2 regions of the Pseudoalteromonas sp. Of11M-6 genome follow, and region 2 is predicted to be linked to the other one. Evidence: predicted binding sites of a transcription regulator. Region 2 holds the regulator's gene; the other holds the start of a gene.

Region 1 (9,652 bases), on a different contig from region 2:
CCGCTTGAAGACGGCGAGTCAATACGCCTTCGGTGACGATTTCCAAGCGGGTGTTGGATGAAACACGTTGCTCGTTTCGGATTTGATAACCGACTCGCTCACCGACCGATTCCCCCAGCTGTTTGGCCAAATAGGTCGCGATAGATTTTGCAGCCACACGACGTGGCTCAAGCATAATAATTTTTTTACCGGAAAAAATATCAGCTTGCAGTAAACGCAGCGGCACTAAGGTCGATTTACCTGCGCCGGGCTCGGCTTGTAATACCAGACGGTTATCATTGTTTAAGGTGGAAATAATCTCGGGGATGAAGGCTTCAATCGGCAGCAAAACTATAGCGCTTTATTATTCTATCTTGTTCAATATGATACACCTAAACTGGATGTCTCCAAACAGCAGAATTCGCTTAACGAGTATTACAAGCATAAATAAGATCGGATAGATTTGACCACGTTTTTAGTTTGCCTGCTTGTAAATATGAGCGTAGATTTTGCACCATGTGCTCTGCCGGACTCTGTACTTCCTCGTCTCCAGTGTGCACGCCAACCCAGGCATTACGATGAGATTCTTTCGCAAGATATAAGCCACCGTCGGCTAACTCTAACACATGTTCCCAGTTAAGCTTGTCTGGTTGTGTTGGGTCAAACGGGAATGGAGCAAAGCCAATTGAACAAGTACAGTTGATAGTTTGATCGTTCACCACAAATGGATAGCTCTCCACTTGGCGACGGATCCGTTCTGTCACTTCGTGCGCAGCCGCTCTGTCCATATCCGGCATCACCAACAAAAACTCTTCCCCACCCCAGCGCACTAATATATCTGACTCTCGTGTGCATTGCTTGAGGATTTCAGCAAAGTCTTGCAACACGATATCTCCTGCGGCATGGCCAAAACTATCATTGATATTTTTAAAGTGGTCGATATCAATAATCACAAAAATTAGATCGGCATTCTGTTGTGTTTGCGGAATTTGCCACTTTTGCCTGTACACTTCAATGGTGCCATCGATCACGCTAAAAAAATGATGCCGATTACTCAGACCGGTCAAGCTATCGGTGAAACTAAGGGTTTGTAACCGCTTATTTCGCTCTGCGAGTTCCTCAGTACGCTGCGCAACCTGACTTTCTAACAGCTTGGTGTAACGGCGATTTTGCCAACGCCAATAAAAGACCAGCGCTAAGGTAAATACAAGCAGGACTATCAATAACCAACGCTGCTGGCTTAATCTTGCATTTTCTATCTGTTGCTGATGCGCCATAATCTGCTTTGCCTGCTGGGCATTGTCTCGCTCAAGCTCATTAAGTGCCTGCTTTTGTTGGGCAAGAGAATATTGCGCTTCTAGCTTAAGTAGTTTGTTATTACGCTTTTGCAAATTCAGTGACTGCTCGGTAACGGCATAGCGTTTTAAATAACGATGCGCTTGCTGATAGTCTCCAAGCTGAGCATAGGCTGAGGCCAGTATCCACTGCAACTGAGATTGAAAAAGTAAAAAACGTGTGCCGAGTGTATCTCTCAGCCCAGCCTGAGCTAAATCAATTGAAGTTGCAAAATCGCCACTTTGTAAAGCCACTCTGGCACGCTGCACTGCCGACATAATCCGCATTCTTTGGTTTTGAACCAAATAACCCGCATTGTCTAATTCATCTAGAATTTGCTTGGCTGGTAAATATTCACCGAGCTGTAAATGAGCCCAAGAACGCGTCAGCTTTAACTGCGCAAGCGTCTCCTGCCGAATGCCTGAAATCTCTGGAACGAAAGAAGACTTAAGCGCTAAACGATAAGCGCCCTTATCCATATTCAAGCGCGACTGCCATAAACTGATATCGGCTTTTATCTGGGCATTATCATCAATTTGCTCAGCCAGTACTGACGCTTTATCTAAATAGCGCTGCGCTAACTCATAGCTCTCTAAGTCAATATCAAGGTGAGCAATGGCGAGATAGGTGTTTGCCTTTAAAAATGTATTGTTATCGGCTTCGGCCAACTGCAACGCTTGTTGGTGCAAGTCGAGACCATCCTCAAACTCACCAAAGTGTTGAACTATACTACCCTCTAACAGTAATGCTTTGATTTGCAACGGCTTATTACCTTGCGCACGCGCTTGCTCTCGAAGAGCTCTGATGTCCGGTAATAAAGACAAGTCATAATCTTGTTCAGCCGACATTTGTAGCGCATTTAAGTTGCGCTGTATTTGTTCTGATGATTCGTAAGCAAAACCACAAAATGTAATTAGCGCACTTACCAATATGCAAAGCGATACCACAGCTGGCTGCATTAGTCTCCTCCCACCAGCATTTCAGCGTTAGCCACCTGCCAATTCGCCACTTTTTTGTTGATAAAACCAGATTCTGTCAACGCCCGTTTGATCACGCCTCGTCGTTTAAGTATTTTTAACCCACGATTGAGTGCCGCAAATATTTGCACGCCTTCAGGATGATTTTTACTGACGACAAAATGCCGAGAGTCTGGCAAGACAACCTTAATATTTTCGATTGGGACATATTCTTTACCTTCAAAATTTAAAGTTAAAGAATCACTCACGCTAAAATTAATCAACATAGTGTCGACGACATCACTTTCTACCATTGCCAACATGGTTTCCCACGGGCCAATAAAGCTCACCATGTGTAAATCTGTATTCATCAAAGCACGCCAATCCACTTCCCATTGCGGGTTAGATACCACATTCAGCTGCCGAAGCTGTGAAAGCGGCGTTTGCTGCAGTGCGACATTACGCTTGGTGACGTAAAGCCCAGCTTCGTAATCTCCTACTTCAACAAGCGGATCTGAGATAAATAATGAGCCGCGATAGTCCACGATATTTTCATGCCAAACACTGCGAGCAAGGATTAAACTTTCCCCAGCGATCAGATCGGAAAACTCTAAAATATTCACCGAAGGTTTTGGATTAAATACAACTTTGCGCGTCTCACCACCAAGAAACAAGGCCTGCTGTAGTAACACCATTTCGATGATTTCAATATGCGAACCTTTGGTGGTTGGAAAAAAAGAATCAACGTCTAAAACGTCACGACCAGCAAGAAAGTGCTCATAACGCTGACTGAAATTTTCGCTACTGATAATGTCAACAACCAGCTGATTGCTCCCCCAACAGAGATTGGAAATAAAAAGGAGTGAAAACAGCCACTTCATCTTCATTGTTGAGTAAAGCCTTGTTATTAACAGTTATTCAACTCAGTATACTTGAATTTAGCGTGCTCTGTTAACTACTAAACAACATATTCTAATGAATTTGGATTTGAAATTTATCAGCCCGCCAATAAACGTTAAAACTCACAAAGTGAAAGCAATAAAAAGCCCAGCTTACCTTAGTCTTAGATTAAGTTAAGCTAGGCTTCAATTCAGCTATTATGCCGTTTCATATCCTAAGTTAGGACCAAGCCAACGCTCCGCTTCTTCTAGCGACATCGCTTGACGCGCAGCATAGTCTTCTACTTGATCTCTTTGAATACTGGCAACGGCAAAGTACTTAGAATCTGGATGTGAGAAATACCAACCCGACACCGCTGCTCCCGGCCACATGGCGTATGAGCTAGTCAGCTTCATACCGATACGGTTTTCGACATCTAACAACTGCCAAATTTTTTGTTTCTCGGTGTGTTCAGGGCACGCTGGATACCCTGGCGCAGGACGGATCCCTTGATAGTTTTCACGGATAAGTTCTTCGTTACTTAGCGCTTCATCCGCTGCAAATCCCCAGTACACTTTACGCACTTGCTCATGTAAATATTCAGCAAATGCCTCGGCTAAGCGATCTGCGACCGCTTTAATCATGATCTTGTTGTAGTCATCTTGCTTGGCATCAAATGCATCTGCTAAGTCATCTTCTTCAAGACCGCCAGTGACGGCAAATGCACCGAAATAATCAGGTGTGCCTTTAGGCGCGATATAATCCGACAAACAATAGTTAGGAAAATCGGTTTTTTCGGTTTGTTGACGTAACTGACATGAGGTTACCAATACTTCGCTACGCGACTCATCTTTGTAAATCTCAATATCGTCACCCACACGATTCGCAGGGAACAACCCGATCACACCTAGTGGTTGCAAACTACCATCTTGTTGCAATTGATCTAACATGGCATTGGCATCGTGAAACAGCTTTTGCGCCTCTTCACCAACCACCTCGTCTTGCAAAATACGTGGGTATTTACCGGCCAGCGACCAAGTCATAAAAAAAGGTGTCCAGTCAATATAATCACGTAGTGTTTTGATGCTTACGTCTTTAAATTCGGTGATCCCCAACTTGCTCGGCACCGGTGGCGTGTAGCTTTGCCAATCAATTTTTACCGCATTATCGCGCGCACGCGCCAAGGTAACCGGTTTTGAACGTGGCTTTTTACGCGCCTGCTGCTCCCGTACTTTGACGTATTCATCCGCGGTTTTTGCTAAAAACTCTGGCTTTTGGGTTTTACTTAGCAGGCTAGATACCACACCAACCGCACGACTGGCGTTATTGACGTAAATCACACCTTTGTCGTACTGAGGTTCAATTTTAACCGCCGTATGCGCTTTCGATGTGGTTGCACCACCAATGAGTAGAGGAATATCAAAGCCGCGACGCGTCATTTCTTTCGCAACATGCACCATTTCATCAAGGGATGGCGTAATAAGGCCAGACAGACCAATGACATCAGCGTTTTCGTCAATGGCCGTTTGCAGAATTTTCTCTGCTGGCACCATCACACCCAAGTCCACGACTTCGTAGTTGTTACATTGCAGTACCACGCCCACAATGTTTTTGCCAATGTCGTGTACATCGCCCTTAACCGTGGCCATGATCACTTTACCGTTACTAGAGCCTTCTTCTTTTTCGGCCTCAATGTAAGGGTCAAGATAGGCAACCGCGCGCTTCATCACTCGAGCAGATTTCACCACTTGAGGCAGGAACATTTTGCCCGCGCCAAACAAGTCGCCAACCACGTTCATACCATCCATCAGTGGCCCTTCAATCACTTGAATTGGCTTATCAAACTGTTGGCGACAGGCCTCGGTATCCTCGTCGATAAACTCGGTGATCCCTTTAACTAAGGCGTGCTCCAAGCGTTTTTCAACTGGCCAAGAACGCCACTCTAAATCTTCCTGTTTTTCGGCTTGCGCCATGCCCGAGTATTTAGGCGCGATCTCAACCAATCGTTCGCCAGCACCGGCGTCGGTATTGAGGATCACATCCTCAACGGCATCACGGAGCTCTTTTGGAATATCGTCATACACGGCTAACTGACCGGCATTGACGATCCCCATATCCATGCCTGCTTTAATCGCATGGTAAAGAAACACAGAGTGGATCGCTTCACGCACCGGGTTGTTACCACGGAATGAGAAGGATACGTTAGATACACCCCCTGACACTTTACAGTGTGGCAGGTTTTGCTTAATTCTGCGCGTGCCCTCGATAAATTCTACGGCGTAGTTATCGTGTTCTTCGATACCCGTAGCGACCGCGAAAATATTAGGGTCAAAAATAATGTCTTCAGGTGGAAACCCAAGCTCGTCAACCAAGATTTTGTAAGAGCGCTGACAGATCTCAAACTTTCGTTCTGCGGTTTCCGCTTGACCAACTTCATCAAATGCCATCACCACCACAGCAGCACCAAAACGCTTGATGATTTTGGCTTGGTGGATAAATGGTGCCTCACCCTCTTTTAAGGAGATTGAGTTTACAATGGCTTTACCTTGAATACATTTCAGGCCCGCTTCAATGACTTCCCATTTAGACGAGTCAACCATGATGGGGACTTTAGAAATATCCGGCTCTGACGCTATCAGATTAAGAAATTTCACCATCGCAGCTTTTGAGTCCAACATGGCTTCATCCATGTTGATATCGATCACTTGCGCGCCGCTTTCAACCTGCTCTCTGGCAACATCCAGCGCGGTTTCGTAATCTTCTTCTAAAATTAAGCGCTTAAATTTTGCCGATCCCGTTACATTGGTACGTTCACCGACATTGGTAAATACTGCTGTTTGTGTCATGGTGAATTCCTAATTTAAATTACAGGCTTCAAGACCTGCCAAACGCATCCGCACTTCGATGTTAGGCAAGCTACGCGGCTGGGTTTGCTCAAGGCCTCTCGCGAAGGCGCGAATATGTTCGGGCGTGGTGCCACAGCAGCCGCCAACAATATTGATAAACCCTTCATTGCCCCAATCGATAATCTCTTTTGCCATGTCATCGGCTTCTAGGTCGTATTCACCAAACTCGTTAGGAAGCCCTGCGTTTGGATGTACAGAGGTAAAAGTCTCACAAACCCGTGACAGCTCTTCTACATACTGTCTTAATAAATCTGGGCCTAGCGCGCAGTTGAGGCCAATAGAGATTGGCTTAATATGACGAATGGAGTTATAAAACGCCTCGGTGGTTTGCCCTGATAGCGTGCGACCGGAAGCGTCGGTAATTGTGCCCGAGATCATAACAGGCAGAGTGACGCCCGCTTGCTCGAACGCTTCTTCTACACCGTAAGACGCGGCTTTGGCGTTGAGCGTATCAAAAATCGTTTCAATCAAAATAAGGTGCGCACCGCCTTCAATAAGGGCAAGCGTTGATTCGACATAGGCTGCAACCAACTTGTCAAAAGTGATATTGCGAAAACCAGGGTCGTTTACATCTGGAGAAATCGAACAGGTTTTTGACGTTGGGCCAAGTACACCTGCCACATAGCGAGGCTTGCTGGGATCTTTGGCGGTAAATTCATCACATACCGCACGTGCAAGCTTCGCCGATTCAAGATTAATCTCGCGGCTTAGGCTTGCCATGTCATAATCTTCCATCGAGATGGTGGTGGCGTTAAAAGTATTGGTTTCAATGATATCTGCGCCAGCAGCTAGATAATCGCGATGGATCTGTTTGATTATCTCAGGCTGCGTCAAACTTAGCAGATCGTTGTTGCCTTTGATAAGGACATGCCAATCTTTAAAGCGCTCACCACGATAGTCTTGTTCTTCTAATTTGTGCTTTTGGATCATGGTTCCCATTGCACCATCTAAGATCAGAATACGTTGCTGCATTGCTTGCTTAAGCTGCTCTGCTATTTGCTCACCGTTTACGGCTACATTATTCGGCATAATTGTTAGTCCTTACATCTTGGCTAACTAAGTTAATATCATAAGGTGTGGTTTGGTAAACATAGTAGTTTAACCAATTTGAGAATAACAAGAATGCATGGCTTTGCCATGTCTTAGATGGACGTTTGCTGGTGTCATTCTCAGGAAAATAGTTCTCAGGCTGCGGTGCGTTGGCCATTTTTTCACAATCACGATGGTATTCTTTTTGTAGCGTATCGGCGTCGTATTCAGGGTGGCCGGTAATATAGACTTGGCTGCCTGAGTGATTTTTAATTAAGTAAGCGCCCACTTTTTCAGAGCCTGCTAATACCACTAGGTCTTTACACGCATTAATTTTATCGATGTCGATGTGGCCGTAGCGTGAGTGTGGCACCAAGAACTCATCATCAAAACCACGAGTGAGCGCCCCGTGATCAAAATAACAGTGGTGCTTAAATACGCCGCAAAGTTTGTCATTTTTGAGTGCTCGCTTTAACCCATAATGGTGATACAAGCCAGCATGTGCGGCCCAACAGGAAAACAGGGTTGAAGTAACATGGTGCTCAGCCCAATCAAAAAATGCTTGCAATTCCTGCCAATACACCACATCGTCATATTCAAGATGCGCCAGCGGCGCGCCGGTGACGATCAAAGCATCATAGTTTTGATCTTTCACATCCGAAAAATAGCGATAAAACATATCTAGATGTTGTTCTGAGTTTTCAGAGCTGCGGTGGGTGTCTAGTCGCAACAAATCAACATTCACCTGCAAAGGGGTATTTGCCAGTAATCGGATAAATTGCACCTCAGTCTCCACCTTATTCGGCATCAAGTTTAATATCGCGAGCCGCATTGGGCGGATCTCTTGAGTTGATGCACGACTTTGTGGCATCACGAACACATTTTCATGACGCAATTGGGCAATGGCTGGGAGTTCGTCGGTGACGGTGATTGGCATGCGCTGCTCCAGACTAATCGAATGGCATTATTATGGACAAAAACTAGAAAATTTCAACCTCTAGATGTATGGACGTCTAAACATTAGTGGTAATAATTTGATTCCTTACCTCTCACTGATTATTTCAATTTATGTATACTTGCCACCATATTAATAAACACAAGAAACTTGAGATTTATGATTGGTATTGGCGAAGCAGCAGCGATTGCAGCGGCTGGGGTATGGGCTGGCTCAACCATACTGTACAAACGATTTAGCCATCACCTTAGTCCATTTGAGTTGAACGTCAGCAAAGGCGTCATCGCTTCAGCTTTGATGATCTTGTGTTTGCTCATCGCAGGTGATGCAATGTACCCGACCTTACCCTCGAGCTGGGGCTGGCTGATAGCAAGTGGGGTACTGGGCATAGCGATTGGTGACAGTGCCTACTTTGCCGCACTTAGAAATATAGGTCCTGCTCGCACTTTGGTTATTGAAAGTCTTGCACCTGCCATCGCGGGGATCTTAAACATTGTACTTCTTGGTGTTTATCTCAGCGCATCCGCTTGGCTCGGCATTGCAGTGACGACCGTTGGTGTGATGCTGGCGATTAAGCCAAGTAGAAGCCAGCCGGTATTAGACAAAAAACATTATCTCTTGGGAGTCTGCTTTGCACTCACGGCTGCCATTTGCCAAGCTGCGGGTATGGTGCTTTCCAAAGGTGCGCTAAATAACGAAAGCATTAGTAGTTTGTGGGCGGCACTTATCCGCTTGGGATCCGGCACCCTATTTGTGGCCTTTATTGTTGTTTATTTGAAATCACAAAGCCTGTTTAAAGCACTCACACTTAAACAAATCGACGGTAAAAACTGGTTATTCGTTGCAGTGTTTTTTGGCACCTTTATTGGACTGTGGCTACAGTTGATTTCCGTTAATCATACTGATCCCGCTATCGCACAAACCATCTTTGCAACGGCACCGCTCATGGTGATGACAATTGGACTACTGCGCAGAGAAGCTATTACTAAGTCTATGATGTTTGGAGGCCTAATTGCTTTGGCTGGCGTATTTTTATTGCTAAAAGGATAGCCAATATACACACTTAATATGTGTGCATATTGGCCTGAGTTTGGGGTTAATTTGCTACCGAAATAGAAACTGTCGCTGGCGAGCTTGTAATATCATAAAGGTTGTTACCCTTAATGCGATATTGGAACGAATCCAGGCCAATGAACCCAGCTTTTGGTGTGTAAGTAATGGAGTAGTCACTGTTAACAGATACTGTACCGTTAGCTGGTGAGCTAAAAATCTCAACACCATAATAATAGGGTACGCCACTATCGTTATCTTTAACGTACACATCAACAGGTTGACCAGCAAAGGTTTGTGCCAAGTCATCACTCGGATACACATCGTAATTACCACCAAACGCTTGGTCTAAGCTAACTCTGATCTCTCCCCACTCCGATGTTTCTCCAGCAGGATTAACAACGCGAAAAGAAATCGTATCTATCTTTTGGTTACCGTTGTCTTCGCCTGAGAAATAAAGCACCTTACCCTTAAATTTAACCCAACGTCTGTCTAATGTGTTGTATGCAACCGCCTGACCGTATGTAGTGTAAACTTTGTCATAAAAGCCAATTTGATCGTAG
Region 2 (9,652 bases):
GCGCGACGCCAAGTATGTAGGCGCTCATTATCGGTTAGATTTGAGTGCCATAAATCAATGGGCAGGTTATTAAAGCGCTTTTTGAAGCGGTTGACTGTTTGCGGTGTGAGTCCAATTTCAGGCACCAAGATCAGTGCTTGTTTACCCGCTTTTATTATGTTTTCAAGGCTCTGTAAGTAGACTTCGGTTTTACCACTTCCCGTTACACCTTCGATTAAAAAGGTACGGTAACCGACTTGTGCATTAACGGCGCTGCAAATAGTCGCTTGCTGGTCGTTTAGGCGTGGCTTTTCGCCTAGCTGTAATTCGTTTTGCGACCAATCACTATCATGCTCAATAGATTGTGAGATAAGCGCTTTTTCTTCCAATGCTTTAATTGTTTGGCTAGCAAATCCGAGCGCTTTGAGTTCACTTAATTTTATTGCACCACCTTCATGTAATTGAGAAAGCAGCGCTTGTTGCTTTTTGGCTCGCAGTGTTGGTAGTTTCTGCCCTTTTTCCGTTAATCTGACGATAGGGATCTGAGTTTTGTCTGGGCTTCCTCCATCTCTGAGTACCGCCGGTAGTGCTGTGAATAAGGTATCGCCAATTGGATGACAGTAATACTGAGAGACAAAGTGTAAAAAGCTAAGTTGTGCTTGATTAAAGACAGGATGCTCGTCCAACACCTCAATAATTTGCTTGAGTTTTTCTTTTGGTACATCGGTGTCGTCTTTTTTAGCAAGCGCAATCGCTGTGCAGCGACGGTTGGCGAAATTGACGGTGACTCTCATTCCTGCTTCAACTTGCATGGTTGGTGCTAGCAAATAGTCGAATGTTCGGTGCAGTGGCAGCTTTAAAGCTACTTCAAGAATGAGCATGTATTACAATTCCATAAAGTGAGCGCAGTGACGAAGTATATACCTAAGGTGGTACGAATTGAAAACGTACTCTGCGAAGGTGATAAAAAAACTCTGAAATATTGCTTGTAGATTGTTCAGTTAAGCACTAAAATACGCGTCCACATTTTTGTATAACTACGTATGGTGCCAGACTTCGGGTTTGGAGAGCGATACGGCCTTAACTAGAGGTTGCTATGAAAGAAGGTATTCACCCTAATTACGAGACGATCACTGCATCGTGCTCTTGCGGTAACAAGTTCGAAACTCGTTCAACGCTATGTAAAGATATTCACCTAGACGTATGTTCTGCATGTCACCCGTTCTACACTGGTAAGCAGAAGATCCTTGACACAGGTGGCCGTGTAGATCGCTTTAACAAGCGTTTCGGTGCACTTAGCAGCAAGAAGTAATCTTGTTGGTCTAGTCGAAAAAAGCACCTTTAGGGTGCTTTTTTTGTGCCTGTTTGAAAATACCTTCTCGATTTATACATCCTATTCTGCATCAGCAGATAGACCGTCAGTCATCCCGTCTTATTGTCTCTTTTATTCTTCTAAAATAAAAAACTTGCCAGTTTGGCAGCAAAACTTTACTGATCTCTTGGGTAGAGTAAAAACTCTATTTAGCAGATAAATATTGAACATTTACGAGCTTAAGTTGTGAAAATAATCAAAGCTCATATAGTAAATACTATCAGGTATGAGCACGTAATATAAACTAAAGTCAGTATATTGCGATTAAATGTCGGTATCTTGACGTTAAAGTTAGTTAAGTTGCAATTTTCTTATTGTTTTTATAGTTGGTGTACATTTGTGCTAGTTTTATACATTCTGTGCTGGTTTTAGCGTCTTGTTTTTTAAGTTTTAGTCATTTTATTTGTGAAATATTTCTTAAAATTGAGCTTATCTTCTCGGAAAAGTATAGAAAATACCATGCTAGTGGATAGACCTGATTTTACTTGAATAATGAGCAAAACTCGGTATTGTGTGAATACGGTCGATTAACTATATGTCCTATTGACATACCGCGACAGCAAAGCACATACGCTTGTTGAGTGGTTGAATGTCGTCGCTCATATAGTTAATCGCACTGTGTGTTGCTGTAACCAGCTAGCTAGGTTGCCAACATTCAGAATGCGAACGTTTACCACACTCTCACATTAACTTCGTAGGAAAATATCGCGCCATGACAGACTTTCGTCAACAAGCTCTAGATTATCACGAGAAGCCCGTTCCAGGTAAAATCAGTGTTGAACTCACTAAACCTGCCGAGACCGTAAAAGACTTAGCACTTGCATACAGCCCAGGTGTTGCAGAGCCAGTACGTGAAATCGCGGCTGATCCGGCGAATGCATACCGTTACACGGGTAAAGGAAATATGGTTGCGGTGATCAGTAATGGTACGGCAATTCTTGGCTTGGGTAACTTAGGTCCTTTGGCGTCAAAGCCTGTTATGGAAGGTAAGGCACTATTATTTAAGCGTTTTGCGGGCCTTGATTCAATCGATATCGAAGTTAAGCACAACACCACTGAAGACTTCATCAATACTGTGGCAAATATCGCAGACACATTTGGTGGTATTAACCTTGAAGATATTAAAGCGCCAGAGTGTTTTGAAATTGAGCGCGCGCTAATTGAACGTTGTGACGTTCCTGTATTCCATGATGATCAGCACGGCACTGCAATTGTAACCGCTGCGGGTATGCTGAATGCGTTGGAAATCCAAGGTAAAGATATTCATGATGCGATTATTGTGTGTCTTGGCGCGGGTGCAGCCGCTATTGCTTGTATGGAATTACTGATCAAATGCGGTGCCCAACGTGAGCACATCTATATGCTGGACAGAAAAGGCGTGATCCATACTCGTCGTGATGACCTAAATGAATACAAAGAGCTGTTTGCAAACAACACGGATAAGCGTACGTTACAAGACGTGATTGCAGATGCGGACGTATTTGTTGGTGTTTCTGGCCCAGACTTACTTTCTGCTGAGGATCTAAAGCTAATGGCTGACAAGCCAGTGGTATTCGCTTGTTCTAACCCAGACCCTGAGATCAGCCCTGAAGTTGCACACGGTGCACGTAATGATTTGATCATGGCGACAGGCCGCTCGGATTATCCAAACCAAGTAAATAACGTACTGTGTTTCCCGTTTATCTTCCGTGGTGCGCTTGATGTACGCGCAACCGCTATCAATGACGAGATGAAGATTGCAGCGGTTGAAGCAATTAGAACGATTGCGAAAGAGCCTGTACCTGCTGAAGTGTTAAAAGCGGCTGACGTAGATAGTCTAGAGTTTGGTCCTGAGTATATTATTCCAAAACCAATGGATCCACGTTTGTTACCTCGTATCGCAAAAGCGGTAGCGATAGCTGCAATTGAATCAGGCGTGGCACAAATCGATATGCCAGCTGGATATATGGAATAATACCATTGGTATTATTCCAATGAAAAAGCCTCGATTGAGGCTTTTTTTGTGTCTGTATTTCCAGAGCGAAAGAGTAGTTATCACTCTTCGTTTATTTCTGGGATCTCCAAACCGCGCTCTTCCATTATTTGTCTTACCTCTAAAGGAATACGCTCTGGATTATCTTTTCTCAAGTCTTCATCGCTCGGCAGTGGCTGGCCTGTGAAGGCATGTAGAAACGCCTCACATAAAAGCTCACTGTTCGTGGCATGACGTAAGTTATTCACTTGGCGACGTGTACGCTCATCAGTTAGCACTTTGAGTACATTCAGAGGTATGCTCACCGTGATCTTTTTTACTTGCTCTGCTTTCTTACCGTGTTCTGCATATGGGTGAATATACTCACCGTTCCATTTTGCCATAATTGTGTACTTGCCTCAGTTACATCAATGCCAATATGACTGGGTTCTGGTCTACATTATTCACCAACCGCATGAATATAGGGATAACCTTACGAATTAAAGATAAATCCCAAACTCAAATAGATGAATAAACTAATCCGCCATAGCGAGATAGAAGAATCTCTGCCATAGTTTTCAATAACTCAGTCGTATTAGCAACGCCTAGAGTGGCGAAATTTTATCGGTTTAAAAAAGATAGTCAAATACTAGTTATTTAGCCATTTAGCAGTATAAATGTTTTGACTTCTGGTTTCTGTTGCTCTAACCTTTTAGACGTCTAAACATCCAACTATCTAGGTGACCTTATGAGTCAAGTTAATAAATCGACGGTAGCAGTGCGTCACGGTATAGAAGCTGATAAAGCACATGGGGCAGTAGTGCCACCGCTTTACCTTTCTACCACCTATTCTTTTGCCGATTTTGATACCAAACGCGACTACGATTATGGCCGCAGCGGTAACTTTAATCGTGATGTGCTTGCACAGGCACTTACCGAACTTGAAGGTGGTGCTCGTGGTATTATTACCGCCACTGGCATGGCTGCCGTTCACCTAGTAACTCAACTGCTTAACCATGACGATACGCTGGTTATTCCACATGACTGCTATGGTGGTAGCTATCGCTTGTTTACATCGCTTGCAAAGCGTGGATTGCTCAAATTAGCCGTCTTGGATCTCACACAATCAGAAAGTCTTGCACAGCTGCAGCAGATCAAACCTAAATTAGTTTGGATTGAAACACCAAGTAACCCAATTTTGCGGTTAACGGATATAGAAGCTGTCGTAAATGCAGCACACGCTGTGGGGGCTTTGGTCGCCGCTGACAACACCTTCTTGTCTCCTGCATTACAAAACCCCATTGCCTTTGGCGTGGATGTCGTCGTGCATTCAACCACTAAATATATCAATGGTCATTCTGATGTAGTGGGGGGCGCGGTGATCGCGCGTACACAGGAATTGGGTGATGAGTTAGCTTGGTGGGCGAATAATATCGGTATTACCGGTGCACCTTTTGATAGTTACCTTACCCTACGTGGACTGCGCACCTTAAATGTGCGTTTACGCCAACATCAAGAAAATGCTCAGCTTATTGCGGAATATTTAGAAAAGTCGCCGTATGTTAGCCAAGTTTATTACCCTGGCCTTGAGTCGCATCCTCAACACGAACTTGCGAAAAAACAACAGCTCGGCTTTGGTGGCATGGTGAGCTTTGATATCAAAGGCGATCTGCAAACATCTGCGAAGTTTTTAACGTCTCTAACGCACTTTTCATTGGCAGAATCTTTAGGTGGGGTTGAGAGTCTTATTTGTCATCCAGCGACGATGACACACGCGGGTATGGATCCGCAAGCACGTTTAGAAGCGGGAGTGGGCGACACGTTGATTCGTATTTCTGTAGGCATTGAAGATGCACAGGATCTCATTGCAGATCTGGAATCGGGATTTGCATGTATTGATGAAAGTCAGGCGAGTGATGATGCTAAGTCATTCAAATTAACGCCGGCACATACAGTAGCGTTATGGTGAGTAAATGGCAAAAGTAGTACATAAGTTTGGTGGTTCGAGTTTAAGCTCGCCAGAGCGTTATCAGGCGGTTGCCAAGATAGTGTTAGAGCAATGTCAACTAGGTGACAGTGTTGTGGTTTCTGCTGCAGGAAAAACAACGAATACCCTAGTGAAGTTATGGCAAAGCTTTGAGCAGCAAGATGTTCGCGCATTCAACGATGTTTTATTACAAGTTGAAAATCATCAACGTGAATTAATTGATGCCCTGTTTGTAGGTGAACAACACAGTGTGTTACTCAAACAGCTTGTCAATGAGCTGCAAGCAATCGCTTCAGGACGAGAAGAACAGCATCTTCACTACGCGAGTTTACTTGCACATGGAGAGCTATGGTCGGCTCGTATATTAGCAAACTACCTAAGTTCTCAAGGTATCGAAGCCAAAGCTATCGACGCTCGTACGTTATTTGTACAACAAGAGGGGGTGTTACTACACGCCCATAACAAAGAAGCGTGCTATCGCGCAATTGATGATCACGCTATCTATATCGTTACCGGTTTTATTGCCGCAAATGCACAAGGTGAAACGGTGACTTTAGGCCGAAATGGCAGTGACTATAGCGCGACTTTGTTGGCAAGTTATCTTGATGCGGCTCAAGTATCAATTTGGACGGATACAACGGGTGTATTCAGCACTGATCCACGTAAAGTCGCCAATGCCATAAAATACACAAAGGTATGTCGTGGCCAAGCTGAATTACTCGCACGATTAGGTAATCCAGTACTACATGCAAAAACGCTGTCTCCACTTAAAGATACTGATATAAAACTGCAAGTTCGCAGCAGCTTTGACGCCGATGCACTTGGCACTGAGATAGTAAAGGCAGGCTATAGCAAAGAGAAGCGCTTTATTACCACTTTTGGACAACTTGACCTGTTACGCGTTGAGCAGCTAAAAAGTGGTGAAGTGAAACAGCTAAGCCAGCTTATTCAACATAGCATTCATCATTTTGTTAAAGGTGGAGAGGCACACTTACTGGTGCCATCTGAGTTTAGCCATGTTGTGATTAAAGCGCTGGATTCGCGAGCCAATATTATTGAGTCGCAAGTACAAGGCTTTGCTATTGTTGCCCCAAGTCAGGATGTTGCTGGCTTACATCAGCAAGCTCTGGAATTATTGGATGAACATGCGATTGTCACCCGTTTTGTGCTGCAAGAGCGCCATTACAGCTTAGTGTTAACCGATCAAGCAATTGATAGCGATCTACTTGCTATATTGCACGAACGTTTGGTCAATAAAGGCAGAGAGCTTGCTGTGATTGTAGCTGGTGTTGGCAATGTGGGTGAAGTGTTTATCGAACAATGCAAAAACCAAGTCGCTAAGCTGAGTGAGCACTTTGATCTTAAGTTGGTTGGCTTACTGCGTTCTAAGCAAATGTTGTTCTGTCCAAGCGGGTTGAATTTAGCATCGTGGCAACAGCAATGGCAAAATGAGGCCATCGAATATAATGAAGCAGAGCTATTCACTCGTATTAAAGAGCTAGATTACGAGCATAAAGTGGTGGTCGATATTACTGCGAGCGAGCGTTTCAGCGAGTTGTATCCACAGTTTGTTGAACATGACTGCCATTTGATCAGCGCTAATAAATATGCCGGCACGGCACAACAAGGTTGGTACTCCAAGCTGCGTCAGCAGTTACAAGAGCGTAACCTGTTATGGCGTTACAACACCAGTGTTGGCGCAGGTCTACCCATTAACTTTGCGTTGGCTGATCTGCAAAATAGTGGCGATGAAGTGGTGAGAATTGAAGGCGTCTTTTCCGGCACTTTATCTTGGCTGTGTAGTCGCTATGATGGTTCTGAAGCATTTTCTGAGCTAGTGCTCGGGGCGCAAGAACTTGGTTTTACTGAGCCCGATCCGCGCGAAGATCTATCTGGCCGTGATATGCAGCGTAAGCTTTTGATCTTAGCACGAGAGTTAGACATTGAACTTGAGCTTGATGATATTGAATTAGAGGCGTTAATGCCTGAGTCATTGAGTGTGGGTTCATGGCAAACGTTTTTAGAAAATCGCCAGCAACTCGATGACTTTTATGCGACACACTATGCAAAGGCCACAGCGAATGACGCTGCGCTTCGTTATACTGGTGCGCTTGAAATTGCAAGCAATGGCAAAGTGTCTGCAAAAGTAGGCATTGCACAGGTACCAAATGGCTCGGCAATCGCGAATTTAACGCCGGGTGATAATATTTTTGTGATCCACACTAAATGGTATGAACAAAACCCGCTGGTGATCCAAGGCCCGGGGGCAGGTAAAGAAGTGACAGCAGCGGGAATACATTCCGATTTATTCTGGCTGACGCAAAATCTAAAATAACTCTTTTAAGAAAATAGATATAATACAACTGGTATAAGACAAAAATGCCGATACATCTGTATCGGCATTTCTATTTTAGAATAACTCTTCGTGAGTCGGTAGCGGCGCGGTATCGTCAAACGGTGTGCTGCTATCCGTATCCAATACGTACTTGGTTGGGGCCGTACCTTGCTCGAAATATTCAAACCGAGATGTGTAATCGTTCTTGCGAGACAAAAGCCCTGTCTTTAAGTCAATCCGAGTTGAAATAAGCCCTGGTGGCGGCTCTATCGGAGCCAAAGGCTCATCTTTAAGTGCCTCACGCATAAAGTCTATCCAAGCAGGTTGTGCTGAAATCGCTCCGGCTTCTGCACCAACAAGTTGATTATTACCAAGGTTAGCGTTGTAGGCCGCACGACCCAAGGATTTACTCGCATCATCAAAGCCAACCCAAACTGTGGTGAGGACATTGCGGTTAAAGCCCGTAAACCAAGTATCTACTGAGTCATTGGTGGTACCCGTTTTTCCAGCAAGGTCACGACGTTTTAACCACTGACCACGCCAGCCTGTGCCGCTCCAACCCGTGTCGTGTTTCCAGCTACCGCCACCCCAGATTGCACTGTGAAGCGCATCAGCAATCAGAAATGCGTTTTGCTCCGAAATTACTTGCGGTGCACAGCGCTCAGGTTGTTCTTCCAGCTGCTGCTCGTCGCAGACCAATAACGGCTCTGCAGAACCCAGCTCAGTGCCGAATGAGTCGGTAATTTTATCGATAAAATACGGCTCAATGAGGTGACCGCCGTTGGCAAAAGTGGCCATGCCGCGCGCCATTTCAATAGGAGTCAGTGCTGCACTACCAAGTGCCAACGACTCGCTGCGATTAATATCTGCGTCTTGGAAACCAAATTTAAGCAAATGATCAGCAGCCTTATTTATGCCAACGCCTTTGATCAAACGAACAGATACCACGTTTTTCGATTGTGCAAGCGCTCGGCGAATACGGATTGGGCCGTTATACACTTCAGGGCTATTCTTCGGACGCCAAGCCACGCCAACGCTTCTGTCCCAATGATTAATCGGGGCATCATTAAGAATGGTGGCTAGGGTATAGCCATTTTCTAATGCGGACGAATAAATAAAGGGTTTGATGTTTGAACCCACCTGGCGCTTAGCTTGGGTAGCACGATTGTATTGGCTAAGCTCAAAGCTGTAGCCGCCCACAATCGCCTTTACACGCCCATCCTGCGGGTCAAGTGAGACGAGGGCACTGGATGCCTGCGGCAACTGACTTAACATCCAACCGTCGTCTTGTTTACGGACAAACACTTGCATGCCTGGCGCGAGGATATCTGCGGTTGTTTTTGGTGGTAAGCTTTGACGCGTTTCACTGATGTATTGTCTGGCCCAACTTAAGCCTGACCATTCCAATGTAATTTGCTCACCGGTTTTTAAGAGCAGGTCGGCCGTTTTCTCTGCAATGCTTAGCACCACAGCTGCTTTTAACGGCCCAATTTCATTGACCTTTTTAAGGCGAGTAATAATGCTTTCATGGCTTAGCGGCGATTCCGTTTCAGCATGCCAATAGGTTTCTTCTGCGCCTCTAAAGCCGTGACGCATATCGTAGGCATGTAAATTATCAACTAATGCATGCTGAGCAGCCTGTTGCATGTCTGATTCCACACTGGTGTAAACTTTCATGCCTGAGTTATAAGCTTTATCAGTACCGTAGCGTTCGACCATATAGGCGCGAACCATTTCAGAAATATAAGGTGCATACAGCTCGATTTCGGCGCCATGGAATTTAGCCGTGATAGGAGCTTGTGTCGCCTCACTATATTCTGCGCGGGTAATATACTTTTCAGCAAGCATTCGTCCGAGCACAACATTCCGGCGCAATTGCGCGCGCTCTGGGTTACGGATTGGATTTAACGCAGAAGGCGCTTTTGGCAGGCCTGCAATCATTGCCATTTCTGCTAAAGTTAATTCTGATAGTGAGCGACCGTAGTAGACTTGCGCTGCAGCACCGATACCAAAGGCGCGATTGCCCAG

The links. Region 2 encodes MetJ, which represses methionine synthesis genes. Its sites were predicted from a motif close to TAGACGTCTAGACGTCTA; they were not measured.
Region 1: metA (homoserine O-succinyltransferase) is a predicted target of MetJ. The motif match lies at 8,083-8,100, and genes of this name have one in related genera.

The regions. Positions count from the first base shown of each region.
Region 1 covers NZ_JAKRFW010000027.1:24,541-34,192, reverse strand. The annotation lists gene hrpB (ATP-dependent helicase HrpB) at 1-328, opposite strand, end outside; gene MHN32_RS14020 (GGDEF domain-containing protein) at 405-2,273, opposite strand; gene MHN32_RS14015 (hypothetical protein) at 2,273-3,157, opposite strand; gene metH (methionine synthase) at 3,368-5,995, opposite strand; gene MHN32_RS14005 (homocysteine S-methyltransferase family protein) at 6,005-7,084, opposite strand; gene metA (homoserine O-succinyltransferase) at 7,074-8,021, opposite strand; gene MHN32_RS13995 (DMT family transporter) at 8,199-9,089, shown strand; gene MHN32_RS13990 (Ig-like domain-containing protein) at 9,136-9,652, opposite strand, start outside.
Region 2 covers NZ_JAKRFW010000021.1:36,483-46,134, reverse strand. The annotation lists gene priA (primosomal protein N') at 1-860, opposite strand, end outside; gene rpmE (50S ribosomal protein L31) at 1,076-1,291, shown strand; gene MHN32_RS12260 (malic enzyme-like NAD(P)-binding protein) at 2,064-3,305, shown strand; gene metJ (met regulon transcriptional regulator MetJ) at 3,386-3,706, opposite strand; gene metB (cystathionine gamma-synthase) at 4,051-5,271, shown strand; gene metL (bifunctional aspartate kinase/homoserine dehydrogenase II) at 5,276-7,624, shown strand; gene MHN32_RS12240 (PBP1A family penicillin-binding protein) at 7,700-9,652, opposite strand, start outside.